2 regions of the Umezakia ovalisporum Ak1311 genome follow, and region 1 is predicted to be linked to the other one. Evidence: predicted binding sites of a transcription regulator. Region 1 holds the regulator's gene; the other holds the start of a gene.
The links. Region 1 encodes HrcA, which represses chaperone genes, less so after heat shock. Its sites were predicted from a motif close to TTAGCACTCNNGANTCNNGAGTGCTAA; they were not measured.

Region 1 (14,154 bases):
TGGTACTATCAGATACTTTAACCCCAATTTACAAGAATTTTTTCACCAACGAGTTGAGCAAATCATCGCGGGAGTTTGCCAAAGTCATGGTGCAAAATATGAATTAGAGTATTGGAGTCTTTATCCACCAGTAATTAATGATGCAGGCATGGCAGAATTGATCAAGTCAGTAGCAGAAGAAGTCATAGAAACTTCCCTAGGTGTTGTACCAGAATGTCAAACTATGGGGGGGGAGGATATGTCATTCTTTTTACAAGAAGTTCCTGGTTGTTATTTCTTTCTCGGCTCTGCCAACTCGGAGAAAAATCTTGCCTATCCTCATCATCATCCCAAATTTGATTTTGATGAAACTGCCTTGGCCATGGGTGTAGAAATATTTGTTCGTAGTGTAGAGAAATTTTTGAACAGGTGACCAATAACCGATGACGTTTTCCAGACTTGCCCCGTTTATCCAAGAGTATATTTATCATCACAATTGGTCTGAATTACGACCAATACAATTAGCAGCTTGTGAAGTTATATTCAACACAGATGCTCATTTGCTGGTGGCGGCGGCAACTGCATCTGGGAAAACAGAAGCAGCATTTTTACCAGTTTTGACCTTATTACACGAAAAACCTCCTCACAGTATTGGTGCATTATATATTAGCCCCATCAAAGCTTTAATTAATAACCAATTTCATCGCCTCAACGATATGCTCAAATCAGCAGATATTCCTGTATATCATTGGCACGGTGATGTAACACAAAGTCACAAAAATAAAGTTTTAAAAAATCCCCGAGGTATTCTGCAAATTACCCCAGAATCTTTAGAAAGCCTGTTAATTAACAAGCACAATCAGTTAATTCACTTATTTGGTGATTTACGATTTGTAATTATTGATGAAATCCATTGTTTTATGGGTTCTGAACGTGGTTTTCAAATTATTTGTCAATTACAACGTTTAGCCACCTTGACAAAAACTCAACCCCGGCGTATTGGTTTATCAGCAACCCTCGGTGATTATGCAATGGCTGAAGAGTGGTTAAGTTCTGGAACTAAACAGCCAGTAATTACTCCGATAACTGCCCCAGAAAAACGCCAAATCAAGCTGGCTGTAGAACATTTTTATCTTAATAATTCAATTGATGAATCAGAATTTACAGCTTATGAACAATATATTTTTAACTTGAGTAAATCTCGTAAATGCCTAATTTTTGCCAATAACCGCACCCAAACAGAATCAATAATTGCATCCTTGCGCCAAATTGCTGCACAACAAGCACTACCAGATATTTATCACGTACATCATGGCAGTATATCTGCTAGCTTACGGCGAGCTGCGGAAAATGCTATAGCTGAACCTCATCATCCCGCTGTGATTGCTGCCACATTAACTTTAGAATTAGGCATAGATATTGGTCATTTAGAGCGGGTAATTCAGTTAGAATCCCCTTTGTCTGTTGCCAGCTTTTTACAACGCTTAGGACGCAGTGGTAGAAGAGGTGAAGCTGCTGATATGCGCTTGATATGTGAGGAAAATCAACCATTATCTGAAGCGCCTTTACCAGAACAAATTCCTTGGCAACTCTTACAATGTATTGCTATTATTCAACTTTATCTAGAAGAAGCTTGGATTGAGCCGATACTACCAGTTAAATATCCTTTGAGTTTGTTGTATCATCAAACAATGAGTATTTTGGCAGCAACAGGAGAAATAACACCCGGTGCTTTAGCCAAACAAATTTTAAATTTATCGCCCTTTGCAGCTATTTCTGCGGCAGACTTTAAGAGCTTGTTACGCTATTTAATGGACATAGACCACATTCAGCAAACAGAACGAGGTAAATTAATTATTGGTTTAGCAGGAGAAAAAATAGTAGGGAAATTTCAGTTTTACGCAGTGTTTGCTGAACATCAAGAATATATAGTCAAGCAAGGAAAAGAAGAAATTGGTACTATTTCCATTCTACCACCTGTGGGTAATCAATTTGCCTTAGCAGGTAAAAGTTGGGAAGTTGTAGAAGTTTATTTTAAAAAAAAGCTAATTTTAGTTAAGCAAGTTACAGGTAAAGCTAGTATTATTAATTGGCGGGGCGGTGGTGGTTGTATTCATACAAGAATTTTGCAGAAAATGCGGCAAGTATTACTAGAAGATGTTGAATATAGCTATTTAAAAAACAATGCCCAAGGACGGTTAAAGGAAGTGCGGCAACTAACACGCAAGGCAGGATTAGATCAACAATATGTTTTACAATTAAGCGAAGGTCAATGTTGCATCTTTCCTTGGATGGGTACAATTGCATACCGAACTTTGGAAAGATTGCTGAACTGTTTTTGTCGAGAATCATTAGAAATTAGCAGTATTAGTGGGGTGAATCCTTATTATTTGATAATCAAATTAGGTAAAGATAAATTTAAATATCTGCAAACTGAACTTGTTTCACTGTGTGAGCAAAGAATTACAGCAGAAGATTTAGTCAGTTCCGCAGAAGCCCCAGAACTGCAAAAATATGATCAATTTATCCCCCATTCTCTTTTAAGAAAAGCTTTTACGATGGATTACTTAGACTTGATAGAAATGAAGCAGCAAATTTTACGTTGGTAGGTAATTTAAATAATGTCCATTGCTCCTTGGCGCAGTGCTATCGCTCGTGCGCTTCATCTTAATCGTAGCCTTGCTTATGCCCGTTACCTCCAACTGGCAACAGTCCAGGAAAACTATCGTCCTGCCAATCGTACGGTTGTTTTTCGAGGTTTTCTGGAAGATACCAACCAACTGAAATTTATTACTGATAGGCGTAGTCATAAAGTTAACCAAATACAAAAACAACCTTGGGGGGAAATTTGTTGGTACTTTCCCAAGACAAGAGAACAATTTCGCCTTTCTGGTTCCTTAAGTGTAATAGGAGTTAATGATTCTGACTGTATTTTGCAAGCAGCCCGGCTCAAAACTTGGCAAGAATTAAGTGATTCAGCACGTTTACAATTTGCTTGGCCTCACCCTGGTCAAACCAGAGTAGAGGAAGGGAAGGCCTTTGAGCCATCACCACCTGATTTTGCCAAGCCAGTGCCGAATTTTTGCTTAGTGCTATTAGAACCAGTGGAAGTAGATCATTTAGAGTTGCGGGGGGAGCCACAAAATCGGCGCATTTATCGGCGCGATGAACAAGAAGTTTGGTCTAGGGAGGAAATTAATCCCTAGTGTTGTTTTGACATCTCTCCTTGCTAGAAGGAAAGAGATTCTGAAAGGAAAGAGAACCGTCAATTTCTTGGCCATGTTAATGAGACTATTTAATGATGTGTCTTTCCACTAAAATCATTTGAATATATTTTGCCAGGGTTAGACCTAAATAAACCTCCCTTAAATTCTTTTCCCTAAATATTGCTCATGCTTTTTGCACATGATGATATTTGACTATATCTAACTCTATTTTTTTTATACAAACTTAATACTAAATTCCTGCGCCATCGAGAAATTGTTGAATTGCTTTATCTCTGAGGCTACATAGGGGAGCATCTTGTAACAAGTCACTTTCGTTAGAAACTACAGAAAGTGACAAAACATGAGTTTTTGGGGAAGATTGATTGTTTTGTAGATTTTGTATTTGTTGTTCTAAGGATTCAATTCGATCAACTAAGGCACGAATGACTTCAGCTTCGGAATCTGGTAAGTTGTTGTGTTCTAGGGGAGCAACTCGCGCGCCAGAACGATAAACAATGCGACCAGGTACCCCCACAACTGTGCAATCTGTAGGTACATCCCTGAGAACAACTGACCCTGCGCCAATGCGGACATTATTGCCAATATGAATATTACCCAGAACCTTTGCACCGGCTCCCACTACCACGTTTTCCCCTACTGTGGGATGGCGTTTACCTGTTTGTTTACCAGTTCCCCCCAAGGTGACACCCTGATAAATGAGAGTATAATCTCCCACTATGGCTGTCTCACCAATTACTACCCCCATGCCATGGTCAATGAATACACCCTGGCCAATGGTTGCGCCGGGATGAATTTCGATACCCGTCAAAAACCGGGCTGTGTGAGAAATTAACCGGGGTAAAAATGGAATACTAATATTATGCAGCCAGTGAGCCAATCGGTGAAATAGCAGGGCTTGCAAACCTGGGTAACAAAACAGGACCTCCAACCAATTACGAGCAGCGGGGTCACGTTCAAATATGATGCGAAAGTCAGCACTTAGTCTAGATAGCACGAGAAAGTACCCTCGGAAAGCAAAACGAGATACTATCCCATAGTATCGCTCCTGGAGTCAACTCTCAAAGTGAGAAATTTGGAAAATCACCGATGTTGAGTCAGGGTTACAAGAAAAAAGGTAAAACTTGATTAGTCTAGGAATTGGAATAGTACTTTGCCTTTGAGGGATTTTTCCTCGTTACCGTAACTACTAATGGTAAGCGATCGCAGGTTTTGCAAAAACGGTTTACCCACTATTTCCACTAACTGCAAAATTGGTACTTGACTTTCTAACATAGTTTTGCCTTTTGTCCAATCGATATATATATACCCCTGATTGGGTTGGGGAATGGCAACAATACTATCTAGGAAATTGGGATTTCTGACCTCAGCAACCCTGGGGGAACGGAGCGCTTCTTTATCAGCCATCACAGTGCTTTGGTAGTTTGTGATTATTTCAGCCAAAGTTTCTAATTTGGAGGCGAAAATTTCGTAATTACCCAGAGTTGTGTGTACTCCTTGTACTTTGGTATCAATGGCGAATGTTGGGGGTTGTTTGGTATTAGTGGGTTCAATTACCGCAGTTAACTTTGTCCAGGCAGAAACTTTCTGTTGATTCAAGTTAAAAGAACTGAGGTTGAGTTCACGGAATGAAGCGATGGTATCCAAATGAGAAATTCCTTCTGGAACATCCTTTAATTTTTCTACCACAAAAACCCAATCAGGATAAGTTGATTCTCCATGGGGTAACAAGGCTAAAGCATATTCACCTTTTACCCAACTAAAGATATCTTCTTTTAAGTTTATCCCTTGGTTTTTTTGCAGTTCTCTTAATGGCGCCACTAAGCTGGAAATTCCATCAGTACCAGAACCGGAAAAAACAGTTTTGACTTGTGTCCAGAGTTGCCCTAAATCACTGTTATCCAAATTGTTTAAATCAGAACTGGCAATAATTACCCCTGCCCCATCTGGTATGTATTCTAAAGCGCCTACAGGTTGAGCAAGTGGTGCAGAGGGAGGCATGATTTCCCAGTCAGTGAAAAAGTTTGTTTCTGCTAACAATCCCCTGGGGTTTAAAGATAAAGAAATAATTTGGCTATGGAAAGTTGCAGGTGGTAATTTTAAGCCTTGCCATTGTGCCAAAGCGGGAAGATTGAAAAAAGCTGTAGCAAGGGAGGCTGGAGAAATTTGTTGCAGGGCTTTTTGGTATTGGGGGGAACTGGGCAAATTTAAATCAGGTGCTTGGACGTTATTAATTGCGTCTCGTAGCACCTGGGGATGATTGGCGAATAACACAAAGCCATGGACAACTGCACCAGTTAGGGAATTTTGTTGTAGTTGGAAATTGGAATTGTCAGATATGAGCTTTACCCCTTGATATTGCTCAACAGCTAAGTTAGCTCCAGCTAATACCCGTTGAGAAAAGAACAAGTCTAAAAACTCGCGGCTTTTTGCTGGTTTATCCGCGGCTAATACCATGAGATACCCTGGTTGCTGTCCGTTCTTTGGGTCACGATCAATGTCTAGAGTGGTGACGGACAGAGTAATTTCATTTCCTAGCCAGGGTTTAATATCTTGTTTGTAATCTATGATACTGTTAGCTAATAAACTGCTTTTGAGTTGAGATAATTGTTCTTTAAGCCCTAAGGACTGTAATTGCTCAGGATTTGTCAGTAATGAAACCATTGCCGGAGCAAGTTTTGAAACAAAGATAGCAGCATTGGGGCGAGAAGTAGAGGCCATTAGGTCTACCGGAGTTTTGGCCACAAACCAGTAAAATCCGGCTATGGCTACAATCAGCAGTGCCATGGCACCAGCTACCAAGAAACCAAAGAATGAGCGTTGGCTATTCACATTAGACATCCTAAACCAGATATAAATTTTACATTGATTGGATTTGAAAGCCTACAGGCAAGGAAGCAGTTTACTATAACTATCCCCTTAGGAATAGATGCTGATGCTAGGAAAAAGATTTTCTGCCACCATAAAAGGTATAAGGTTGTTTACAAAAATCTCATGACAGGGAATCCTTCTAGTCAACTCATTACTCAGATTAGTGTAGAGGAACTGGCTCAACGTCTGACTTCTGATGATGTAAGTATTCAGTTAATAGATGTGCGCGAGCCTCAAGAATTGGCAGCCGCTAGCATTGAGGGCTTTGTTAACCTGCCTCTAAGCGAATTTGCGGAATGGGGAGATCAAGTTCTGACTATGTTCAATCCCCAAGCCGAAACTCTTGTGTTATGTCACCACGGTATTCGTTCTGCTCAGATGTGCCAGTGGCTCATGGCGGAAGGTTTTACAAATGTTAAAAATGTTATGGGTGGCATTGATGCCTATTCTTTATTGGTTGATTCTTCTATTCCCAAGTATTAGTTGATCACGCCCTGACAGATGGCATTGCTAAAATCGCGCTGATTGTCAGATTTGAGCAATGCTGTTGTTAAGACAATGAATCTGAGTTGAGAGTTTCAGCATTACCCAGATTTTACTCATAGTCCAGGTATATGAATTTGCTCAAAAATAAGTATTCTAAAATACAACTTCCTTGAAAAAAAGCTGCAATACTACTTAAAGTAAACAATTTTAGCAGTAATAGCTTAATTTGACAAAATAACCATCACATGAGTTGATACTTAGTGATGAAAATAAAACTAAATATTTTGCTAAATTAATTAACTACTTTCATATTTTTTTCAAATCCCAATTTTTTTCTCAGTTTAATTAAAATTTGCCTTCAGTAAAACATACCCTATGGAAGTCCACTTAACGAATCGACAACAGCATATACTTTGGGCAACAGTACGCCACTATATCGCTACAGCAGAGCCTGTAGGTTCAAAAACTTTGGTTGATGAGTATGACCTAGGTGTAAGTTCAGCCACAATTCGGAATATAATGTGCGTTCTAGAAAAATCTGGGTTACTATACCAGCCACACACCTCTGCTGGACGAATACCTTCTGATTCTGGCTACCGCATTTATGTTGACCAGTTAATGAAACCTTCTCTGGGAGGTACTATGCGAACGGATACCATCGCAAAAGAGGTTGAATTGGCGTTGCAAAATCGCCTGCAATGGGAAGATTGGAGTTGGGAAGCCTTATTGCAAGGTGCAGCGCAAATCTTAGCAACTGTCAGTGGTTGCATTAGCTTAATTACTATGCCCCAAACCAATACAGCAATTTTGCGACATCTGCAATTGGTGCAGATTGAAGCCAACAAAATTATGCTGATTGTGGTGACAGATACTTATGAGACTCATTCCAGGCTGATGAATTTGTCTCCAGAGGAGGAAGAAGGAACACTTGATTCCGAGGGAATAGATCATGAATTACAGATCGTCTCTAATTTTTTGAATACCCATTTGCGGGGACGCAGTTTATTGGAATTAACTACCTTGAACTGGAGTGACTTAGACCAGGCTTTTCAACGCTATGGCGAATTCTTGAAAAGTTCAGTAGCAGAATTAACTCGTCGCCATCTAACACCAACCACAACTCAAATTATGGTTCGGGGTGTAGCGGAAGTTTTGCGTCAGCCAGAATTTTCTCAATTACAGCAAGTACAGACAATTATTCATCTCCTGGAAGAAGAACAAGACCAATTGTGGCGATTAATCTTTGAAGAATCGGAAACAGAAGATTTGGGTAAGTCTAAGGTAACGGTTCGCATTGGTACAGAAAACCCATTAGAGCCAATACGCACCTGCACTTTAATTAGTTCTACTTATCGTCGGGGTTTATTACCTGTAGGTAGCGTAGGAGTTTTGGGGCCCACACGCCTTGATTATGAAAGTGCGATTACAGTTGTGGCTGCTGCTGCTGATTACCTCTCGGAAGCTTTTAGTTAATTGGTGAGGATTTATTACCTATGCTTTTATCTTTGCACCCCCAGGTCAACCAGACACATTGGAGTTAATTCAAAAACTTTCCTTGGGGCAATGGCAAGGTATTAACCCCATAGTAATAGTATTATTCAATCTCACGGCCATGTGGCCTGTAATTTACAGCGCACCTTTACTTATTGATGGTAGAGGGCAAAAAATACCGGCTTGGGCTTTTGCTACTACTGCTTTTGCCCTCTTGCCTTATTTAGCTTTACAAGTTTTCTGAAAACAAAAATCCGTTGTTGACACTCCCAGGGCTAAAGCCACGGAGATTCCACATTCTACCTCAGAATTTGCTCTAGCAGGTTTTCACCAACTAGAGTATTGATTCCACCTTTGATTTAGACTTTTGGTTTCAACATTTGATAAATTTCTGGTAGTTGCCACCAGGGGATATTGGGGTATTCGTGATGTTCGTGATGGTAACCGAAATGATAACAAGTTATGAATGACCACCAAATTGGACGGCTAATGGTTTGGGAACGATGATGATCTTTGTAACCTTCTACTGGTTCACTGTGGGGTAAAAAAGTTCCAAAATAAAATAATTGTAAGGAACTTAAAATTGAGGGAATTACCCAAAAATAAGTGAGATTATCCTCTGGAAGATGTAAAAAATATGTTAGCAAGTTATAAATAGTCATTAATGTGATAATTTGTCGCCAACTCCAGTAACCCTTCATAAAATGAAAATACCAGGCAAAAAAGTTTTTATGCTTACCGTTGTGAAAATCTGGATCTGTTTCACTGGCTGGGTTATGGTGATGTAACCAATGTTTTTTTAAAAGTTTAGGATAGGATAAAAGACCATAGAGAAATAGGCACAATGACCCTATAAAATGGTTGACTTGGATATTTTTGGGAAAAACTACCCCATGCATGGCATCATGAGCTGTAATAAACAATCCCGTATACAAAAATGTTTGCCAAAGTATGAGCGGCAATAACATCCAAAATTTGCATTGGGATATATCAATATAAATTAACAAAGCCAGGCTCATAGCCCATATGCTGATAATGGCCATGGCCATGAAAACCCCCCTGTACAGGAATTTACTTTTCACTGTTGGGGTACTAGTGATTTTTACTTGAGGCACTGGTAGTTCTTCTAACTGAAACACGCTTTTACTCCGCGTAGGATTGACGTGAAAATCTGAAAATATAGTCGTGGACAAGTACTCAGCATTGGCCAGAAACCAATAGACAAGGCTACTCATCCCAAACTGTGTAGAATTATTAAGATATCTTAATTATTATTACACATATCATCCCCATGCCAAAAACTCTTTAAAGATTTTGCAGTTAAGACTGCAAGAGCCCTGGTCCAGTGAAAGGACTTGGTAGTTTATGAAGACTTGCAGGTAGGAAATATGGTTAAAAACCACCATTTAGCTCAATCTATCAGGGATGCATTGTGGTGGTTCTTCACTGATTGGTTAGACTACTATTGCCAAGTTTTTCATACTTGGGCCATGGCAGTTGCACCATAGTATACACCTTAAGATTGTGCTGTTTGTGGAACAGGGGTTAAAAAGTCGTTGTCTACTCCTACTCACAAATGCCATTCTTGCCGGACAATTATCCACCGTGGCCACAATGCAGCAATTATGATTTTGAACAAAGGATTAAAAAGCACTGTGGTTACCACAGAATCTAAAGCTTGTGGACAAAAGAACCTCTATCTAGGAGGGGAAACTCCTGTAGACAAGTGGGCTGAATGAAACAAGAATCCCACCCTTTAAGGGGTGGGAGGGTCAAAGCATCACTAAATTGACACGCCCCTAGCTAAAGGTACACTAGCAACATATCTACAAGTGTTATTCAATATATAGCTCAACAAAAAGCTTAAATTTCTGTGGCGTTTACGCCACAAGTAGCCTCCATCCCTTGCCTAAATTAGGAAATGCGGCGCTCCGCCCCTGAGTAATTTGTGATATGTTAATATCGACAGTAAGGGTAAACAACCCGTACAAAAACCAGCTGCCCGACGGCAATCTGCACCTTGAGAAAAGTTAAAAGTTATTAACTCTCTTGTGTCACCGTTGCAGTAGTATAATAATTTACAAATTCTAAAACGAAGATAAAGAAAATGGTAGAGCCTCGTTCACCCATAAAAACCGTCAAGTTTGTGGATGAACATTGCTTGTGGTATAAAAATCTTTTTTCGGATGTTAAGAACTTTGAAGCTTTCAAATATCTATATATAAGACGTATTTCTGATTTAAAACGGAAAAGTATACCTGAAGTGGCGAAAGTTGTCGGTCTAGATAACTATCAAGGACTACATCATTTTTTACCTACATCATCTTGGGAGGTAGAAGAGCTAGGAACCTTGAGATTAGAGCTAATTTTAGAGGTATTAAAAGGAAGACCAATCATTTTAATTATTGATGAAACAGGAGATAAAAACAAAGGTAATACAACAGATTATGTAAAACGTCAGTATATAGGCAATTTGGGCAAAGTAGAGAATGGAGTTGCGGCGGTAGTTACAGCCTATGGTGTGTTCCGTGGGATGACATTCCCACTACTGCTTGAAGTGTACAAACCACGAGGGAAGTTAAAGCCAGAAGATAAATATCTGACCAAGCCTCAAATCGGGGCAATGCTAATACGAAAGTTACAGTCGATGGGTTTTAAATTCAACTTGGTACTAGCTGATGGCTTATATGGCGAAAGCAGCACAAATTTTATATCTGCATTAGATGAACTAGATTTAAATTATCTAGTAGCAATGGGCTCAAACGATTATGTATAATTGCTTAAGGAACAGTATACTCAATACCTAAAGTGGCAGAAGTTTAAAAGAGTATTCTCTGACTTAAGCAGTGAAAATCCATTTATTAGAGAAATAATACACGGGCAACGTTGAGAACATAGATGTTGGCAAATTACCACAGATATAGAGAACTTACCTAGAAACTCTACCTGGTATGTTATGAGTAAATACCCGGATATTACACCAATAGAGGTTGGGAATTTCTATGGCTTAAGAACATGGGTGGAATATGGCTTAAAGCAGAGTAAGAATGAATTAGGTTGGGGGGATTATCGTTCAAATCCTTGTGAAGCAATGGGAACTGATTTTATAGAGGTAGGGATAGTTTTGTTCCTAAACAATAGTATATATAATGATATCTGACTATATGTGATTATATTTTAGTAGTTTTATTTTATTTAAACCAAATACCACTAAGGGCGATGGCCATTAGTGTTTGAAGTTAATTCCTATTAAACCAAATCACCCCTTGCAATGAAAACAATAACCTCAATTCTTGACACAAGAGCAGAGCACACTCCCAATCAGTTAGCCTACATCTTTCTTAAGGATGGCCAAAATCAAGAAATCTGCATTGATTACAAAACCTTACAGCAAGAATCAAAGGCCATTGCTGACACATTACTATCTCTTTGCTCCGAAGGCGATCGCGCTTTATTGCTTTATCCTCAAGGTTTAGAATTTATTACAGCTTTTTTAGGGTGTCTATATGCTGGGGTTGTGGCAGTTCCGGCTTACCCACCAAGGCGTAATCAAAAAATGTCTCGATTACTGGCAATTATTGAAGATTCTCAACCTCAAATTATTCTCACTACTAGCTCTGTGTTAGAAAATATTCAGTCAAAACTTGAGACTTTTTTAAACTTGCCAGCAACAAATTTTTTGGCAACAGATAGTATAAATTATGACAAAACCCCTCACCTACAGCTTCCAGATATTAGTGCTAACACTCTGGCTTTTCTTCAATATACATCGGGTTCAACGGGTTCGCCCAAAGGAGTGATGATTTCCCATGACAATATTGCCCATAATTCCATTTATATTCAAAAAGCATCTCAACTTACAGAAAAAAGTGTTTCTGTGACATGGTTGCCAAGTTTCCATGACATGGGTTTAATTGATGGTATTATTCAACCGCTATATACAGGTTTTCTAGGCGTTGTAATGTCGCCTGAATCTTTCTTAAAAAATCCTATTCTTTGGCTGAAAGCAATTACGAAATATGGAGCCGCTCATAGCGGTGGTCCAAATTTAGGCTATGAATTATGTGTCCAGAGAATTACCCCTGAAGAACAAAAAACCCTTGATCTCAGTACTTGGGTAAGTGCCTACAATGGAGCGGAGCCAATACGACGAAAAACCCTAGAAAGCTTTATTAATAAATTTCAATCTTCTGGGTTTAAATCTCAATATTTTTATCCCTGTTACGGCATGGCAGAAGCAACGTTAATGATTTCTGGCGGTAATATTGAAGATGAGCCAGTTTACCTAAATGTTCAATCAGAATCCTTAGAGAATAATCGAATAGTAGAAGCTGAGAAAGATAGTGAAAATTATCAGGAACTCGTGGGTTGCGGCCATGTGTGGGAAAATATGGAAGTAAAAATTGTCGATCCTGAAAGTTGTTTAGAATGTGATGAAAATCAAGTAGGAGAAATTTGGGTTTCAGGTTCTAGTGTTGCTCAGGGTTATTGGCAACAAGAAGAAAAAACCATCGCAACTTTTCGGGCTAAATTAGCTAATGGAGATAAACGAAATTTTCTCCGCACAGGGGATTTAGGTGTCATGGTAGAAGGGGAACTATTTATCACGGGAAGAATCAAAGATGTAATAATTATTTGGGGACGGAATCATTACCCCCAGGATATTGAATATTCCTTACAACAAAGTCATCAGGCTCTACGGTTAGATTGTGGTGCGGCCTTTACTGTAGAAATAGATAATCAAGACAAATTGGTTATTGTTCAGGAAGTAGAGCGTACCTATTTGAGGAAGTTAAATGTCAACGAAGTTTTCTCGGCTATTCGTGAAGCCCTTGCTCTCCATCATGGCTTACAAGTTTATGCCATGGCCTTAATTAAACCAGGGAGTATTCCCAAAACCTCTAGTGGTAAAATTCAACGACAGGCTTGTCGCCGGGCTTTTTTGAGCAAAGTTCTGGCAGTGGTTGCACAATGGCAACAAAATTCATTATAATCACCCTCAATGTAATTCGAACCAAACTTTAATAATTATTATGGATAGAACGAAAATTGAACATTGGCTAATAGATAACCTAGCAAGTCTTCTAGGTATTGATAGCGAAGACATTGATTTAGAGAAATCTATTTTTACCTACGGTTTAGATTCTTCTGTTGCCTTGAGTCTTACTGGTGAGTTAGAAACCTTGCTGGATTTAGAGCTAGACCCAACATTATTGTGGGAATATCCCATAATTCCCGAACTGACTGAATATTTAGTAGATGAATTAGCTAAAAAATAGAGGTCATTTTAACAATGAAAACAAAGAAAGTTGTATTTAACCCCTTTGATCCAGAATTTCACGCTAATCCCTATCCTGTATTTGATTATCTGCGTCAAGAAGATCCCGTTCATAAAAGTGCTCTTGGGACATGGATTATTACTCGTTACGCCGATGCCGTTAGTATTTTAAATGATAAGCGATTCACTGTAGATAATCTTCCTGAACGTCTTCAGCTAAAAAGTGCCTATGTAAAGGAAGGAGATTTACAAACACTTTCACAAACAACTAATCAATGGTTTTTGTTTTTAAATCCACCTGATCACACTCGGCTTAAAAGAGCTGTGACTCCAGCGTTCTCCCCCAATGCCGTAGAAAAAATACGTCAAACAATAGAGGAAATAGTTGATGATTTACTTGCGAAAGTTGAGGAAAAAGGGGAGATGGATATTATCAAGGATTTAGCTAGTCCTTTATCAGGCTTGACTATTGCTCAAATATTTGGTTTTCCCAAGGAAGATTGCGAAAAACTTATTCACTGGTCTTCTCAACAATTTTTTCTATTACAACAACCTTGGTCTTTAGAAGCCTATGAACATCAAAATCAAGTAATGATAGAAAATAAAGAATACCTGGTGAAAAAAGTCGCTGAATATAAAAAACAGCCCAATGATGGTTTAATGAGCTATTTGATTAATCAAAAAGATATTGAAAATCAGCTTACAGAAGAGGAAATCATTAGCACCTGTATTTTGATTAATACGGGAGCTCAAGACAGCACGAGAAGTTTAATTGGCAATGGGATTTTGGCACTTTTGACTCACCCAGAAAGTTTGGTTTATCTC
Region 2 (17,073 bases), on a different contig from region 1:
AATTCAGCAGAGCACTTTCATTGTTGTTTCTCAGAAATAATTGTAACTCAACTTCTGATGTATTACCCCGTGACATAATCCGGTCAAGTTGATCTACACAGACTGATAAAATTGAGCTTAAATTAACTGTACGAGTTGCTGTATCCCAACCGATGGAAACATTAAAATCTCTCAAATCGATAGCTTTGATATAAACTATTCTCCGATAACTAATTCGGTTAATCTTAGGTGATTTTGATACATCAATCCTGAGCTGATCTACCAAATCAATAGGAATGTAAGAATTACCATTAACTAATATTCCCTGTTCAGGATATTTCTGACGATTGATATTAATATTAATTGCTGGATAAGTTGGTTCAACAGGAGTTAGTGAATCGGGGTCAATTACCCGACTCCAAGATGCTAATCCATCGGCAATTCCCAAAGCAAAATCACGGCGACGATTTTGCAGCAAAGACCGATCTTGTGGACTGCTCAGAAAGCCTACTTGCATTAATAAAGAAGGAATGATAACTTGGCGACAGAATGCTAAACTACCCAAGCCACTATCTGTATCTGGCTTAACTCCCCGATGTGGTAACTGAGTGACACGACGCAAAAGCCCCATCAGTAGCAACTCGGCGTTAGTCTTGCGGTCTGGGTTGTTGACAATATAATAGACACTCGCACCCCGCACATCAGCACTTCTAGCTGCATCGGCATGAATTTCTAGGGCTACATCAACCCTACGACCACGAGAATTAATCCAAGCAATAGTCTCGGTGCTGCTGAGGTCATCGGGAACTGACAAAACATCAAAACTGCGCGCCCGTAATTCTGCTACAATCAAATCTCGAAGCAAAATCATTTCTTGAGCTTCCCTTGTACCACCTGCTATCGAGCCTGGATCAATACCTCCTACTTCTTTACCTCCGTGAGCAGCCGAAATAAAAATACGTCCCATCGTCAGTATTTCCTCTAAAAACTAAGCTGAAGCAATTTTATACATGATTGTTGCCTTGGGTGCAACAATATAATAGCTTTCAGTTACTAGAGACAAAGTAGTTATCACTACGAAGCAATCAACAAAAATGCAAATTCCCCCCTTGCACCCAGACACAATTGAGGAAATTAAACAACGCGCTGATATTGTTGATGTTGTTTCTGAATACGTAGTTTTACGTAAGCGTGGTAAAGATTTTGTCGGTTTGTGTCCCTTCCACGATGAAAAAACTCCCAGTTTTACAGTCAGTCAGTCCAAGCAAATGTACTATTGCTTTGGCTGTCAAGCAGGGGGAAATGCCATTAAGTTTTTAATGGATTTGGGAAAACACTCTTTTGCAGAAGTAGTTTTAGATTTAGCACGACGTTACCAAGTACCCATACAAACCCTCGCACCAGAACAGCGTCAAGAATTACAGCGTCAAATTTCCTTGCGGGAGCAGTTATATGAAGTTCTGGCTTCCGCTGAACATTTCTATCAACACGCTCTCAGACAAAGCCAAGGAAAAAAAGCATACCAATATTTGCAATGCGATCGCCAACTCAAGGAAGAAACAATTCAGCAGTTTCACCTAGGTTATGCACCTCCAGGATGGGAAACCCTGCATCGCTATCTCGTGGAAGATAAACATTACCCAGTGCAACTAGTGGAAAAAGCTGGATTGATTAAACCACGTAAGGAAGAAAGCGGTTATTACGACGTGTTTCGCGATCGCTTGATGATTCCCATTCGGGATGCTCAAGGCCGGGTAATTGCCTTTGGCGGTAGAACCTTATCCCAGGAGCAGCCCAAGTATTTAAACTCACCAGAAACCGAACTATTCACCAAAAGCAAAACATTATTTGCCCTTGATCAAGCCAAAGGTGGAATTGCTCAACTTGACCAAGCCATCGTCGTGGAAGGATATTTTGATGCCATTTCTCTCCATGCTGCGGGCATTACTAACGCCGTAGCATCCCTGGGAACCGCTCTAAGCATTGAACAAGTCAAGTTAGTCTTACGCTACACCGAATCTAAAGAATTGATACTCAACTTTGATGCTGACAAAGCCGGTCATATCGCCGCAGAAAGAGCCATTGGGGAAATTGCCGATTTGGTATACAAAGGTGAAGCCAAGTTAAAAATTCTCAGTTTACCCAAAGGTAAAGATGCTGATGACTTTGTGAAAACCCATGGCTCATCCGAGTATAAGGTTTTAGCAAGTACAATAGCTCGGTTATCGGCACTACGTAAGTATAGATATAATGGAATAGATCAGCTGTCTTCGACTGAGCGTAAAGAACTTCTTGATAGCGCTCCACTTTGGATAGATTGGCAAATTCAGCAAATCATGAATAACCGCGACTTGAGACAAGCTACAGATTTTCAAGCAGTGTCTCAAGAGTTTGTAAAGATACTTAAAAAAATTGAAAATAAAGACACACGTGATTACTATATTTTCCACTGTGCTGAAATGTTAAGTTCAGGGGATGCCAGCCAGATACCGTTACGAGCAGAAAATCTATTAACTCAAATTACACCAACTACTGTTGGGTATTCTAAACCTTTAACAAGTAAGAAAAAATCGGTTAACACAACACCTGAGTCTTCATTCACAGGCGATCGCAGTCTTTTAGAATCAGCAGAAGCTTTACTGCTAAGAATTTACTTGCATTGTCCCGAACAACGTCAAAATATTTTAAACACCTTAGAAGAACGAAACTTAGAATTTAGTCTTTCCCATCATCGATTATTGTGGCAAAATATTCTAGAATCAACAGCGGAGGAAGTAGACTTTATATCGAGTTTACAAGATAGATATTTAGAATCATCAGAAGAAATAGAATCAGTGTCCCATTTATTTCATCTCAACGAAAAATGGAAAAAAGAAATGCTGCGGACAACCCAAGTTGTTCAAGCCGCCATGGCCTGTATGGAGAGAGTGTTGAGAGAAAAGCGCTATCGGTACTTTTTAGAACTTTGGCAAAAAACTGATGCACAAGCGGAGCCTGAAAAATGGCAATCATATTATCAATCTTTCTACAACGAGAAAATGCAACTGCAAGAACTAGATCGCCAGCGACAATTTTCAATTACAGACTTGCTTTAATATTTTTCCTCAATGATTACTAGTGATAGTTTAAATGAAAAATATAGATTGCCGAATTCTTAAATAAGTCGGTAATCTTCCAAAAAGATTAAAATAAAAACAACCCTGTATACCTTAGCTATCATGAACCTAATTCGTGGTAAACGCTTCACCATAGATGAATATCACCGTCTGGCGGAACTCGGCTTCTTTACAGAGGATGACCGAGTAGAGCTAATAGAAGGAGAAATAGTCCAAATGGTCGCTAAAGGTACAGCACACTCTGTTTGTAATACCCGCTTGTATCGTGAGATATTGAATCTTGTTGGTGAACAGGCAACTATTAGAGGACAAGAACCAATTCTTATTTCTCATGAAAGCGAACCAGAACCAGATTTAGTCATTGTGGAAAATCGTTCTGATGACTATCTGCAAACTCATCCTCAGTCAGAGGATATATTTCTACTAATAGAAGTTGCTGATTCCTCATTAAAATATGACCAAGAAATAAAATTACCGATTTATGCAAAAGCAGCTATTAGTAATTATTGGATATTTAATTTAGTAAATAATTATTTGGAATGCTACAGCAATCCTTATCAAGATTTACAAAACAAATTTGGCTATCGCTGCAAATTAATTTTGTTACCTAACGAAACAGTTAACCTACCCATTTTACCTGATTTAGTTTTAAATTTATCGAAAATATTTCCCAGATAAACCTTGAACTTAACAAACACACATCCACGTCCTCTCTAGAAATCTGGGAACCACCCAAACGTAAAGGCTGCAGGCCTTGTCTAGATGGTTCCGTTATTGACCGTCCACCGGTGGAAAATATGGCTTTGAGGCCCATATTCAGTTGTAAGTTAATTTAGCCGTTATGCTAATCCCACCAACTTCGCGCTCAACTCCCACAGACTTTCAGCTTTATCATCATCGCTCGCTTCATTAGAAACCTCTTGAACAAAGGACTTACGATTTTTCTTCTGTCTATTTCCCCAACTCCAATAAGCACCAGATTGGCTATATGCGGGATCAGTAACAACCTCCGCAACCCGATTACCAGCCTCCTCTTCAGACACAAACCCCCCAGTAATGTACTTTTGGAAAATTGGGAAAATTTTCTGAAACAAGGGATAGTGATTTCTAAATAGAGCAGTCGTAGCCACACAACCAGGATAAAGAGAGCTAAAAGTGATACCGTGTGACTCGTGATAGCGCCGATGTAGCTCTCTCATAGTCAAAACATTACAGACTTTGCTATCTTTATAAGCCTTGACAGGTTCAAACTTCTTGCCATCAACCATCGTAATCGGCTCTTTAAATCCGGCGGTAAAACCTTGCAAATTCCCTAAATCTGGACGGGGGGGAATTTTCCCTCCCAACTCTTTCGGGTTGTGGGTCACAGTTCCCAAAATTACCAGCCTTGGCTCTAGTAGCTTGTTTGGCGTAGCCATTCGTGAGTTTTTCAAATCTTCCAAAAGGAGATTACACAGAAGGAAATGACCAAGGTGATTTGTAGCCACAGTCAGCTCATATCCTTCTGGGCTTCGCAATGGCTCCTTGATTAAAGGCATATAAATTGCCGCATTGCAAACCAAAGCATCCAGAGATTTGCCAGTTGCTCTAAAATCATTGACAAAGTGCCGAACACTCTCTAGAGAAGCTAAATCGATATGTAGGACTGTGTAGCTGTCCGGCGACATTCCCAAAGATTTAGCAGCATTTTCCGCCTTCGATAAATCCCGACAGGCCATCACCACGTACCATCCCTTTTGAGAAAGCGCTCTCGCGGCTTGCAAACCCACCCCAGAGGAAGCACCCGTGATCACGACAGTTGACTTCTGATCTTGTGTCATTTTATTAAAACTGCATGAATCGTTTTTTGACATACTGACGGTCTTTAATGATCTCATACCACCGAGCCATCAAGTTTTAATTTTTGAAAACAGGACAACCAACAGAGGGGGAATATTACTCCTACTCCCACTTCTTTGTAAAAAAAATTAATAGCCTCTTTCCCTAGGGGCAAAACAAAGTTTCCCTTGTATCTCGCCCAGTCACTGGATTAGTACCTTGAGCAAGTTGACACAATTTCTTTTGCTCATCGGGGCGCAGGAGGACATCAGTAAAATCTGCGCCATCAATAATTGCACCATCAAACCGAGCGTTAGCAGCAAACGCACCTTCTAAAATCGCGTTTGTCAAATTAGCTTTGATGAGTCGGGCTGAATCCAAAGTGGCAAATGAGAGATCAGCACTTTCTAAATTTGCTGATTCTAAATTGGCTGCAAAAAAGCTGACACGGCGCAAATTAGCATGGCTAAAGTTACTTTGGCGGAGATTAGCTTTGGTAAAACTAGAGTCTCTTAAATCACGCCCGCAAAAATCAGCTTCTGTCAAAATTTCTTTGTTATATTCTAGGGCTACAGCAGTGGGACTATACCCTAAAATTGCTGTAATGCCAAGTAATACCCAAAGCAATACACTGAGTATGCTGGCCCAAATTCGATTACTGAATGTAGTATTCATCATATTGTTAACCAGTGGCAAATTCCCCTCCCTCTCATTATCTCGATATTGTTTCCCTGTTGTCTAAAAGTTATTCAAGTCAAAAATATTCTACCTAAATCAAAACCACGAAATACCAATGCAAAAATGGCGCATAATACCCCCTGGTCAATTTGGAGTAATAAAATTTACGTTCTTTATTTTAGCTATGGTATCAAAGATACTTAATAACCCGGCATTATACAAATTTTTATGAAATCTCTCAATACTGGTCAACTAGGAGAAGATTTGGTAGCACAATGGTTACATTCAAAAGGCTGGACGATTTTGCATCGTCGCTTTTCCAGCCCTTGGGGAGAAATCGACATTATCGCCCAGCTGCATCAAAAACAGCTAGACGGTGAAAAAAAACTCTTGGTTAACCAATTACCCGCAGTAGCATTTGTCGAAGTGAAAACCCGTAGTCGAGGAAATTGGGATTTAGGGGGTAAAAGTGCCATCACACAACAAAAGCAGGCAAAAATTTGGCGGACGGCGAGAATATTTTTAGCTCAGTATCCTGAAAAAGCTGATTACCCATGTCGCTTTGATGTTGCTATTGTCTACTTTCAGCGAATATCAAAACAGCGCACTCAGCTGACATGGACTCCAGAACCTGTAGCTAGCTTATCAGCAGATGGATACCAATTTTATCTGCAAGAATATCTACCAGCAGCTTTTGACTCTTCAATTGAGGCCTGATGTTGGAGCGTTTAAAGGTAGCTAAACTACGCAAGTGTTTCTGGACAGTAACCCAGCCCCCGAACGAATTGTTGCCGGAAGGTTTCAATCTCTTCTCTCTCCGGGCTACCATGGGAAACGATGGCTACTTGATAGCGGCGCATGACCTCTACGGGGCATTGTCCTGCTTCTAAACTCCAAAGTGCCATTTGCACCCGCATCGGTGGCACATAGCCAATTCCTAATTCATTGAGAAAAGCGCGAAAGTCTCCATCCTCTTGGGGGGAAACTGGATCTTTGAGCTTTATCCTCACAACCCAGCCATCAATTTGATGAATTACGGTGACGAAAGAAATCGGCATGTGGGGTCTGGCGTGCAGATGTTGTACAATCCTCACAGTGAGACTCGCATTAGCCAGGTAATATAAATATTCCATAGTTTCTACTTGGGATTAACGCCCATCCTACATTTCTATCTTCGTAAATAGATCGCTGTTCCCGGTAGGGTAAAAGCCCCCGTTTTCTTATGGGGAGGTTTACCCAATTTTTATTCTTGAAGCTTTTTTGTATCTAAGTTCATTGTTAGTTGATACAATAGCAGTCCTCGCGAAAGCGTGATACGAGAGGTTTATTTTGTTAGCTCAAAGTCAGACTTGTTAATTAACATCACACAGTAGTACACCTGATCGGGCAAAAGATACTTCAGTAGGATGGAAATTTTAGCATTTTGCCCAACTACACAGCTTGTCTTTCACTGCTTTGCATGAGAAACTTGTCAATAAAATTCACAGCATCTCAGTATTTTAACGGTAGCGTATCCGTAGGACTTATGATTTAAAAATATGACAGCACCCTAACTATAAAGTCACTAGCTGATCACAAAAGTAGCAAAGCTATCTTTTACTCAAAATTTCATAGTCTTGAGGAAAGTAGGTACAGCTTCCTCAAAGAGGAACCCAACATTTAGAGGACTTTGTTGACTTTGGCTTCGTTCTACCCAACTGACAATTTTCTCAACTCAACCCTATTGGTTGATAACTAAGTCGTTTTTTAATTAAGACTTAACTTTTAGCAAAATTTTTTAATTACTTTTAACATTTAGCCCCTAAAAATTAATTTTTTAGAATCTAGAGACGCAAAATTTCGCGTCTCTATCTTAATATTTCTTAAATGAAATTTTTGAGACGTAGCACCAATTTTTCTGCTTCCATCACGCCCTCGATTCGCTCTACTGGGTGACCCTGCTTAAATAGTACCAAGGTTGGCAAGGCATTAATTTGGTACTCAGTTGCTAGTCCGCTGTACTTTTCGGTGTCAATCTTGACAATACGCAAACGATTTTGCAGTTGGGCATTAACCTGCTCTAAAATTGGCACCATCATCTGACAAGGGCCACACCAATCAGCATAAAAATCTACCAAGACTGGTAGGTCAGAACCAGATAACATTTCTTCAAAACTGTTGAATTGTTTTTTTGTCGCCATGTGATACACACCAAATTTTTATTGATTGCTTTTAATGGTAATGTGTACCTCCAAGAATCGGCACATCATCATTTTGTTTTTATTGTTGCTAAATTTTGCACTATTCCCAAAGGTATAGATGTCTGATTCAGGAAGGATATATATCTAAAATCTTTAACTTATAGGCACAAATCACCATAAGATCATTAGCGCGGTTATTTTAAAAACTGAGGAATAATTTATGGAAATTTTGCCAGAAAATTTGCAAACTTTGGCGGAAAAAGTCGCAATTATTACAGGTGCTTCACGGGGAATAGGACGAGCGATAGCCCTCGATCTAGCATCCCAAGGAGCAAATATAGTAGTTAATTATGCCAGTTCTAGCGGTGCTGCTGACACAGTAGTTGCAGAAATTAGTGCAGCTGGAGGTCAGGCGATCGCCCTACAAGCTGACGTATCCAAAGCCGAGCAAGTTGATACACTAATTAAAGCGGTCATGGAGAAATTCCAGCACATTGATATTTTTGTCAATAACGCAGGTATTACCCGCGACACACTACTTTTACGCATGAAGATAGAGGATTGGCAAGCTGTAATTGACACAAATCTGACTGGTGTTTTCTTATGCACACGTGCCGTCAGTAAAATCATGCTCAAACAACGTTCTGGACGGATTATCAATATTGCCTCCGTTGCCGGACAAATGGGTAACCCTGGTCAAGCGAACTACAGTGCAGCCAAAGCAGGAGTCATCGGCTTTACTAAAACCGTCGCCAAAGAACTAGCTTCTCGCGGTATTACAGTGAACGCCGTAGCCCCTGGCTTCATTACCACAGACATGACCAGCAATCTCAACAACACCGAAGATATTTTGAAATTTATTCCTTTAGGTCGCTACGGTCAACCAGAAGAAGTAGCTGGGATGGTGCGCTTCCTCGCTGCAGATCCTGCGGCCGCCTACATCACTGGACAAGTCTTTAACGTTGATGGTGGGATGGTGATGTAACGACTACTCCCTTCCCATTGTTAAACTACTTACATTCTTAATAACCAACCACAGAAGCCCAGAGGATACAGAGAAAAATATAAGTAATCTTTTGACGGGAAGGGAGTAGTTTAAAGTCTAGTAATTTTGTAATCACTAATTTTCCCATCCAGACTAAGATACAAGCACCTACACAAACTATACAACCAATCAGAAGTGTTGAATGTTAAGAAAAAGCTGATAAAAATAGCCCAAAACATGTTAAGTTTTGGGCGAAGGATTAAAATACTTTAATTAGCAGTGATTATAAACTCATTTCCCAAGATTGTCAAAAATATCTTGAGGGAACTGCCTAAAAATGATTATCCAGTATTGATACGATACAAATATATGTGAGTTTGATAGATTATCTTATTTTACAGCTTTCATGTATTCCTGAACAATGGGGAAACACACTATTAGATAAAATTCGCTAAGTTCATTGGTTTGAGGATATGATGTTATGTTGACAATTTCACCCTTTGTAGACTTAATTATAATCAACAATGTAAAGTTTTGTATCAACATTCAACGTTTCTGAATGTTTACAAGTAAACCTTCTTAATTTTTTTCTCTTACATTTGATGAAATTGAGATTGTTTTAAAACAGTCCTAACTCTATTTCCTGATTGTTATTATCAGTATTTTCTGATATGAGTGGTGGTAAATCTGATGGAGGTTCAACAAGCAAAGGAGCATCTTCTTCAAATCTCAACTTTGAGCTTTTGATGTAATCTTCATGAATCTCAAAAGCAAACCAATTTCTTTGTAAGGTTTCTGCTACCCGACCTGTCATATTAGAACCTGCAAAAGGGTCTAATATGATATCACCTGGTTCTGTACACAGATTGATAATAAACTCTGGTAAAGCTTGAGGAAATCTTGCAGGGTGTGGTTTAAAAGCTTCTTCTTTGCATCGCCTTTGATAATAATCGTTAGAGGCAGTATTCGAAGCTGAAATAGTATTAACAGCTTGTATGGAATCTTCCCAAAACATTTCTTTTACGATTGTTGGCTGTCCTATCTCATCTTTATTTTCATCCTCGCGCCCGTCAATAATATTTGGTGGAATAGCTCCTCCTCTGTCATTGCCAAACTTGTGGGAAATATTATGTCCTGAAGGTCTTAATTTGGCTTCATAACCATTTTTCAATAAATTTTTCATTGCTGCACTGTAAGGCTTTAAAACCCTTCTGTTATTAGCCTTGGGATGGGGTGATTTTGATAGCCACCAAACTGTATTTACCGCATCCTTAACTCTTTCCCGACGGACAGTCACCCATTCAGCCGGAGTAGGCAGTTTAGCAGGATTATACCAATATAATTCTTGAGCTAAATAAAAGCCTAATCCACCTTTCTCTTTTAATTTGCACAGAGCAACTACCAATTCAAAATGATAAAGAGAACGCACAGGCATTCCTTTAACCCAACTACCACCAATATCAATAACCAATGAGCCTGTTGGTTTAAGAATACGGTAAAATTGCGTGGCAAAGTCTTTAAACCATTCCACATATTCATCAGCGTCAACGTTTCCGTATTCTTTTTTACGTACCAATGCGAATGGTGGAGATGTGCAAATTAAATCTACACTTTCATCAGGAACACCAGCCATTAGCTCTAGGCTGTTTCCCAGATAAGCAGCACCAAATTTTGTTTCGTAGTAGGGTTTACACTTAAGTCTCATATTCAATAGTGGACAAGTCTTTAACGTTGATAGTGGCATGGTGATGCAATTAGGAATTATTAAAGGTTCTTTGCCAAACGGTAAAGCCCAATAGCAGAATGATACTAATAGCAGTGGGAACTATCACCACCAAAGTCACACCTTGTATTCTCATTGCTAGTAAATTAAAAACTAAAGTAACTGACCAAAGAGTAAAGGCAGCACGGGGCTGAGAAAATCCCCAGGCCAATAAACGGTGATGTAGGTGGTCTTTACCTGGAGTACTGAGAGGGTTTTTTCCTGCTAATAACCTGCGTATAAACACTTGTGTAGTATCTACTACTGGCAACAGAAGAAATAATACTGTCGGTCCCAGAGCAAAGATCGTATTTTGTTGCAGGTTACCTAAAATACTGGTTGCAGCCAGCACATAACCAAAAAAGTATGCCCCCGCATCGCCCATGATAATCCGGGATGGGTGGAAGTTGTAACGCAGAAAGCTTAGTGCTGCACCCCCTAAAGCTGCCAGTACTAAAATAGCTGCTGCTCGATTGGGAAATTGGGCTGCAACCCCCAATAAACTCATAGCAGTAATAAAACTGACTCCCCCCGCTAATCCATCCATGCCATCCATCAAATTGATGGCGTTAGTAATACCGACTACCCAAAGTACTGTCACCGTCATGGAAAGAAGCGAGTCAATAGGCGTGTGGAAACCAACCTCGATGGTGATGCCGTTAGCATACAGCAACAATGCGGTAACAATCTGCGCCCATAAGCGGACAGAAGGCGGTAAACCAAACTGATCATCAATAAAACCAACCAGCACTAGGACTGAACCTCCTAGTAGGATAGTTAGCACCTGAGCCAATACATTTTGCAGAGCGATGGGTCGTAAGAGGGTAGCTAATACCATTGCGGCAATAACTCCTGCATAGATGGCTAAACCCCCTGCATTAGGCAAAGGTTCGCGGTTAAGTCGTCGAGCATTGGGTTGGTCAGCCCAACCCACCTGCAAGGCAAATTTGCGTACTGTTGGAATCAAACGCCACGTTACCAGCCAAGCCAAAACAAATGTGAATACCACTGCCAACCAGCCGGAGCCGCTAGGGTCGGCAATGCCAAGGGATTTAAGAAAGTTGTATAAATTCATTCCCAAATTCAAGCATTACTGCTAGTGTCCTATATGAGTATCAATTGTAATATTACCCAATTTTTTTTATTTGCATTTATTGTTTCAGCTATTTGGGTTATTAGCACTCTGCCCTGGTGAGTGCTAAATTGTTTAATGGAAGCGCTAGAGAAATGAAACATGGCAAAAATTATTTCATTTGATGAAGATTCACGGCGATCGCTAGAACGGGGTGTCAACGCCATAGCTGACGCGGTAAAAATTACGTTGGGTCCAAGAGGTCGTAATGTCCTTTTAGAAAAAAAATTTGGCGCACCCCAAATCGTCAATGATGGGATCACAGTTGCCAAAGAAGTGGAATTAGAAGATCCTTTAGAAAACACAGGTGCAAGACTGATTCAGGAAGTGGCATCCAAAACCAAGGATATCGCCGGTGATGGTACCACCACTGCCACAGTTTTAGCACAGGCGATGATTAGAGAAGGTTTAAAAAACGTCGCAGCTGGTACTAACCCCATCAGCTTAAAGCGGGGGATCGACAAAACCATTGAAGCGCTGGTAGAAGAAATTGCCGCAGCAGCACAGCCAGTACAAGGCAGTGCGATCGCTCAAGTGGCGACTGTATCCTCTGGTAATGATGAAGAAGTCGGGGCGATGATTGCCGAAGCTATGGAAAGAGTTACCAAAGACGGTGTAATCACTGTTGAGGAATCCAAATCCCTAACCACCGAACTGGAAGTAGTGGAAGGGATGCAGATTGACAGAGGTTATATTTCTCCCTACTTCATTACCAATCAGGAGAGACAATTAGTAGAATTTGACAACCCTCGGATCTTGATTACCGACAAAAAAATCAGCAGCATTCAGGATTTAGTTCCAGTCTTGGAAAAAGTTGCCCGTCTCGGTCAACCCTTACTGATTATTGCTGAAGATGTAGAAGGAGACGCTTTAGCAACCTTGGTAGTCAACAAAGCACGGGGTGTACTCACTGTGGCTGCTATCAAAGCACCCGGATTTGGCGATCGCCGCAAAGCACTGTTACAAGACATTGCCATTCTTACCGATGGACAAATGATTTCTGAAGAAATCGGTTTGAGCTTGGACACCGCTACTGTAGAAATGCTGGGAACTGCCCGGAAAATAAGCATCGACAAGGAAAACACCATAATTGTCGCTGCTGGCGATACCAAACCAGAGGTACAAAGCCGCATTGCTCAAATTCGTAAGCAATTGGCAGAAACTGACTCAGAGTACGATCAAGAAAAACTACAAGAACGTATTGCCAAGCTAGCTGGCGGTGTCGCTGTGATTAAAGTGGGTGCAGCTACAGAAACCGAACTCAAAGACCGCAAACTACGGATTGAAGACGCACTCAACGCTACCAAAGCTGCTGTGGAAGAAGGCATAGTTCCCGGTGGTGGGACAACCCTGATTAACCTGACCAAAAAAATAGACGCAATCAAAGACAGCCTTCGCGAAGAAGAAAAAATCGGAGCAGATATTGTCAGACGATCATTGGAAGCTCCTTTACGTCAAATAGCAGACAATGCCGGTGACGAAGGTTCCGTCATTGTCTCTCAAGTAAAGGAAACCGATTTCAATATTGGTTACAACGCCGCTACTGGAAAATTTGAAGATTTGATTGCAGCTGGCATCATCGATCCTGCTAAGGTAGTACGTTCAGCTTTGCAGAACGCTGGTTCTATTGCTGGTATGGTCATTACCACCGAAGCCATTGTTGTAGAAAAACCAGAGAAGAAACCCGCAGCTCCTGCCCCTGACATGGGTGGTATGGGTGGTATGGGCGGCATGGGTGGCATGGGTGGCATGGGTATGTTCTAACCTCTGCTTACTCATGTAAATATTTTGATTTTGTATGCAGTTTGTCTGGTTACGGCAAACTGTTTTTTTTATCGAGCATCAAGGATATGATAATTTCTTGCATACTACAGAAAAAATATTACAGGGAGTTAATATTCTGATATATGAGAAATGGTGACCAAAATTTAGTTATTTTGACCATTTATATTATTGGCATTTCCTACGTCTTTAATCGTATGGTCGAATCTATTGACAATAAAGTTAAGTTTGAATTTAAAAAAGCAGTCGTAGAGGAACAACTCAAAACACAAAATCTTCAAGATGAAATTGGCATTTCTTTTAAATTTCAATCCTCATATCCCGTAGACGATCTCAAATATTTATCGCTGAGTATTGAGAATAAATCTAAGGATATTGCCATATATGTTGACTGGGATAATAGCTCTTTAGTTGTCGAACATAGTAAGCAATCACGGCGAGTGATTCGCAAATCACCAGACTTAACCCGCGACTTAGCTGTACCACAAAGTCCTAGTTTGATTGCTCCCCAAAAAACCCTTTCGGAAACCGTCACAGCAGAAGATGTTTTGGAGCGTGACCAAACAAGCGGAACCTACTCAGCTACAAAACCCATAATTAACATTAGTGGATTAAGTAAAGGACAAAAAAAGTTATATAACGATTTTATGAACGGAAGAAAGGAGTTGCAATTTTCACTACAGCTGGTGCTACGCATCTCTGAAGTACGTGTAGGTCTCGCTCCTGGTGTAAACATCCCCCCTATGTGCATCATCAATTGCCCCTTCACCATCAAGAAATTACCCTGGACTTATGCTCTGCCTTGGAATAAAAAGTAGGTAATCCGAACCAGACACATCATGCCATCCCAGATTACACTGGAGTTAGGGAGGGAGTAGGCGCAGGCGGTTGCAGATCAGTCAAAGTGACTGGTTTGAGGAAAGTCCGGGCTCCCGAAAGACCAAACTTGCTGGATAACTCCCAGTGCGAGCGATCGCGAGGATAGTGCCACAGAAAGATACCGCCATCTTCAGTCAACAGTCAAAACCTGATAACTGAAAATGGTAAGGGTGCAAAGGTGCGGTAAGAGCGCACCAGCACAACCGAGAGGTTGTGGCTCGGTAAACCCCGGTTGGGAGCAAGGCGAAAGGAAACTATGGTTGGTCTTTTACCAGTTTCCTAAAATAGAGCCGCTAGAGGCGTTTGGTAACAAACGTCCCAGATAGATGACTGCCCTCAAAGGTGTTGAAAAATACTGGTGAGAACAGAACCCGGCTTATGTCCGACTCTCTTCCCTATTTTTAAATATTGAGTATAAACGTACTCAATCCCCTAGCTACAAGGGATTGCTGGGTACTGAGTAAAAAATGCTCGTCCCCAGCCCCCAATCCCCAGTCCCCTCATCTCCCCCATCTCCCTTGATGACACTTGTTTATCCACGCCGTCAGCGACAGCTCGAAAATTTAGTGAGAAAGTTAGGTTTGCCAACAGGTTTACCCATCAGGTGGGAACTGTTGGACTTGGCACTGACTCATCCTACTGTTTCTGAATCGGCAAATTATGAACAATTGGAATTTGTTGGTGATGCAGTGGTACGAATAGCCGCGGCAGTGGTTTTGTGGGAAACGTATCCTGATTGTCCAGTAGGTGATTTCGCCGCAATTCGTTCAGTTTTGGTCAGCGATCGCATGCTCGCTCAACTGGCAAGAGAATATGGTTTGGAATTATACTTACTAGTAGCAGGTAGTGCTACGAGCGATAAAGTTGGGCAAGAATCACGATTGGCAGATGCTTTTGAAGCTGTTCTTGGTGCGCTTTACCTCAGCACTAACAATCTGGAATTAATTCGTCCTTGGCTAGATTTCCACTTAAAAAAGCTAGCAACGGAAATTCGCCGTGATCCGGCTAGACTTAACTACAAAGCAGCTCTTCAAGAATGGACACAGGCACAATTTAAAGTTTTACCTGAATATCGCATCACTGAAGTTCATCCAACTAATCAAAATCAGGAGCGTTTTGCTGCTGAAGTTTGGCTACATGAAAACAAACTAGGTGAAGGTAAAGGACGCTCAATTAAGGCTGCTGAACAAGCTGCAGCTAAAATAGCATTCTTAGCAATTTCTCACCAAGAAAATCCCTAGACTCAATATTTTCAAATAATTTCTTAGAGGTTGTCTTATAACTTTTCAACATGTAATTTTCATCTTAGGGAACAGGTAAAACGGGTAATATGGGTAGGAAAATATTTAATAGATTAATCAAAACTTTTAAAACAATTTCTTATTTCTTTCTTTTCCAACTTTCCAGGAATTAAACTAATACCTGAGTAAGTAATAACTAAATTCCATGAAAATCGCTGTTATTGGTATAGGACGCTGGGGAGTACATTTGTTGCGTAATTTTTTAGCACATCCTCAAGCAAGTGTAGTAGCTGTTCTGGACCCCCAAGCAGAAAGATTGGCGGCAATAAAGCAACAGTTTAACTTAGACGAAAATATATTATTGACTACTCAGTGGTCAGCTTTACAGCAAGTACCAGGGCTGACAGCAGTGGCGATGGCAACTCCAGCTACTACCCACTATGCTTTAATTAAGCAAGCCCTGAATCTTGGATACCATGTTTTGGCAGAAAAACCCTTAACTTTAGACCCGCTAGAATGCCTGGAACTTTGCCAATTAGCAGAAAAACAGCATTTAATACTCATGGTTGACCATACTTATTTATTTCATCCAGCTGTTCAGGAAGGGCAAACTGTAGTTAAGGTAGGTACATTAGGCAATTTACGCTATGGCTATGCAACACGTACCCACTTAGGTCCAGTCCGGCAAGATGTTGATGCTTTGTGGGACTTAGCTATTCATGATATTGCCATTTTTAACAATTGGCTGGGTCAAATACCTGTAAAAGTACAGGCTACTGGTACAGTGTGGCTACAAGGAGTGGGCAATGGAGAATTTAACCACTTTCCGTCAGGCTTGGCAGATTTAGTCTGGGTAACACTGACATATCCCCATAACTTTCAGGCATATATTCACCTATGCTGGGGAAATCCTGATAAACAAAGAAGACTGGCAATTGTCGGTAGCCGTGGTTGCTTGATTTTTGATGAAATGTCACCTTCATCACCCTTAACTCTGTTACATGGCGAGTTTGAACGTCAGGCAAATCAGTTTCTGCCCGTGAATCAAAAACGAGAGGTACTGGAATTTGCCACAGCCGAGCCATTGCAGCGAGTTTGCGATCTCTTTATTCTCAGTATTATTCAGAATACTCCCCCGGATATTTCTTCTGGTTGGGTAGGTACTACCTTAGTACAGATTCTCTCTGGTCTGACCACATCGCTCAATCAGGGCGGCCAAGCTGTTATTCTTTGACGGGTTTCTAATTTCTTCATCTAAGAACCTGCTTGTTTGTGGGTTACAGGGCTAATATTGCCGCTGTGCCTGTGGTTTTTATTCCACCCCCCCCTACACATCTTAAAGTTGGTTCCGATGCCGACATATTCACCCAGTTAGGGGTAAATTTTTTTTGACCCGCAAGGTTTTTCAGTGTGGACATTGTGGATTTGAATGTGATGCTGATGTCAAAGCGGCTGTTAATATTGCTGCTTTGGAGAAGTCTGTCAGCCTTAGAGAAACTTGCGGGATGAGTTGTCCATGGG

Region 2: groL (chaperonin GroEL) is a predicted target of HrcA. The motif match lies at 11,694-11,720, and genes of this name have one in related genera.

What each region holds. Positions count from the first base shown of each region.
Region 1 is NZ_JANQDJ010000046.1:497-14,650, reverse strand. Features, by position in the region: gene NWP25_RS08275 (M20 metallopeptidase family protein) at 1-412, shown strand, start outside; gene NWP25_RS08270 (DEAD/DEAH box helicase) at 423-2,588, shown strand; gene NWP25_RS08265 (Npun_F5749 family FMN-dependent PPOX-type flavoprotein) at 2,601-3,185, shown strand; gene cysE (serine O-acetyltransferase) at 3,436-4,200, opposite strand; gene NWP25_RS08255 (DUF3352 domain-containing protein) at 4,332-6,044, opposite strand; gene NWP25_RS08250 (rhodanese-like domain-containing protein) at 6,198-6,557, shown strand; gene hrcA (heat-inducible transcriptional repressor HrcA) at 6,936-8,033, shown strand; partial or broken gene NWP25_RS08240 (DUF2834 domain-containing protein) at 8,047-8,286, shown strand; gene crtW (beta-carotene ketolase CrtW) at 8,411-9,190, opposite strand; partial or broken gene NWP25_RS08225 (IS701 family transposase) at 10,159-11,124, shown strand; gene NWP25_RS08220 (fatty acyl-AMP ligase) at 11,323-13,044, shown strand; gene NWP25_RS08215 (acyl carrier protein) at 13,085-13,330, shown strand; gene NWP25_RS08210 (cytochrome P450) at 13,345-14,154, shown strand, end outside.
Region 2 is NZ_JANQDJ010000053.1:8,182-25,254, forward strand. Features, by position in the region: gene tftA (hormogonium tapered terminus morphoprotein TftA) at 1-946, opposite strand, end outside; gene dnaG (DNA primase) at 1,074-3,074, shown strand; gene NWP25_RS10105 (Uma2 family endonuclease) at 3,198-3,773, shown strand; gene NWP25_RS10110 (protochlorophyllide reductase) at 3,935-4,915, opposite strand; gene NWP25_RS10115 (pentapeptide repeat-containing protein) at 5,079-5,591, opposite strand; gene NWP25_RS10120 (YraN family protein) at 5,820-6,308, shown strand; gene NWP25_RS10125 (hypothetical protein) at 6,335-6,724, opposite strand; gene trxA (thioredoxin) at 7,454-7,771, opposite strand; gene fabG (3-oxoacyl-[acyl-carrier-protein] reductase) at 7,992-8,756, shown strand; gene NWP25_RS10140 (DNA-methyltransferase) at 9,376-10,461, opposite strand; gene NWP25_RS10145 (MraY family glycosyltransferase) at 10,511-11,593, opposite strand; gene groL (chaperonin GroEL) at 11,753-13,414, shown strand; gene NWP25_RS10155 (hypothetical protein) at 13,558-14,250, shown strand; RNA gene rnpB (RNase P RNA component class A) at 14,304-14,705, shown strand; gene rnc (ribonuclease III) at 14,833-15,552, shown strand; gene NWP25_RS10170 (Gfo/Idh/MocA family protein) at 15,758-16,786, shown strand; gene NWP25_RS10175 (zinc ribbon domain-containing protein) at 16,941-17,073, shown strand, end outside.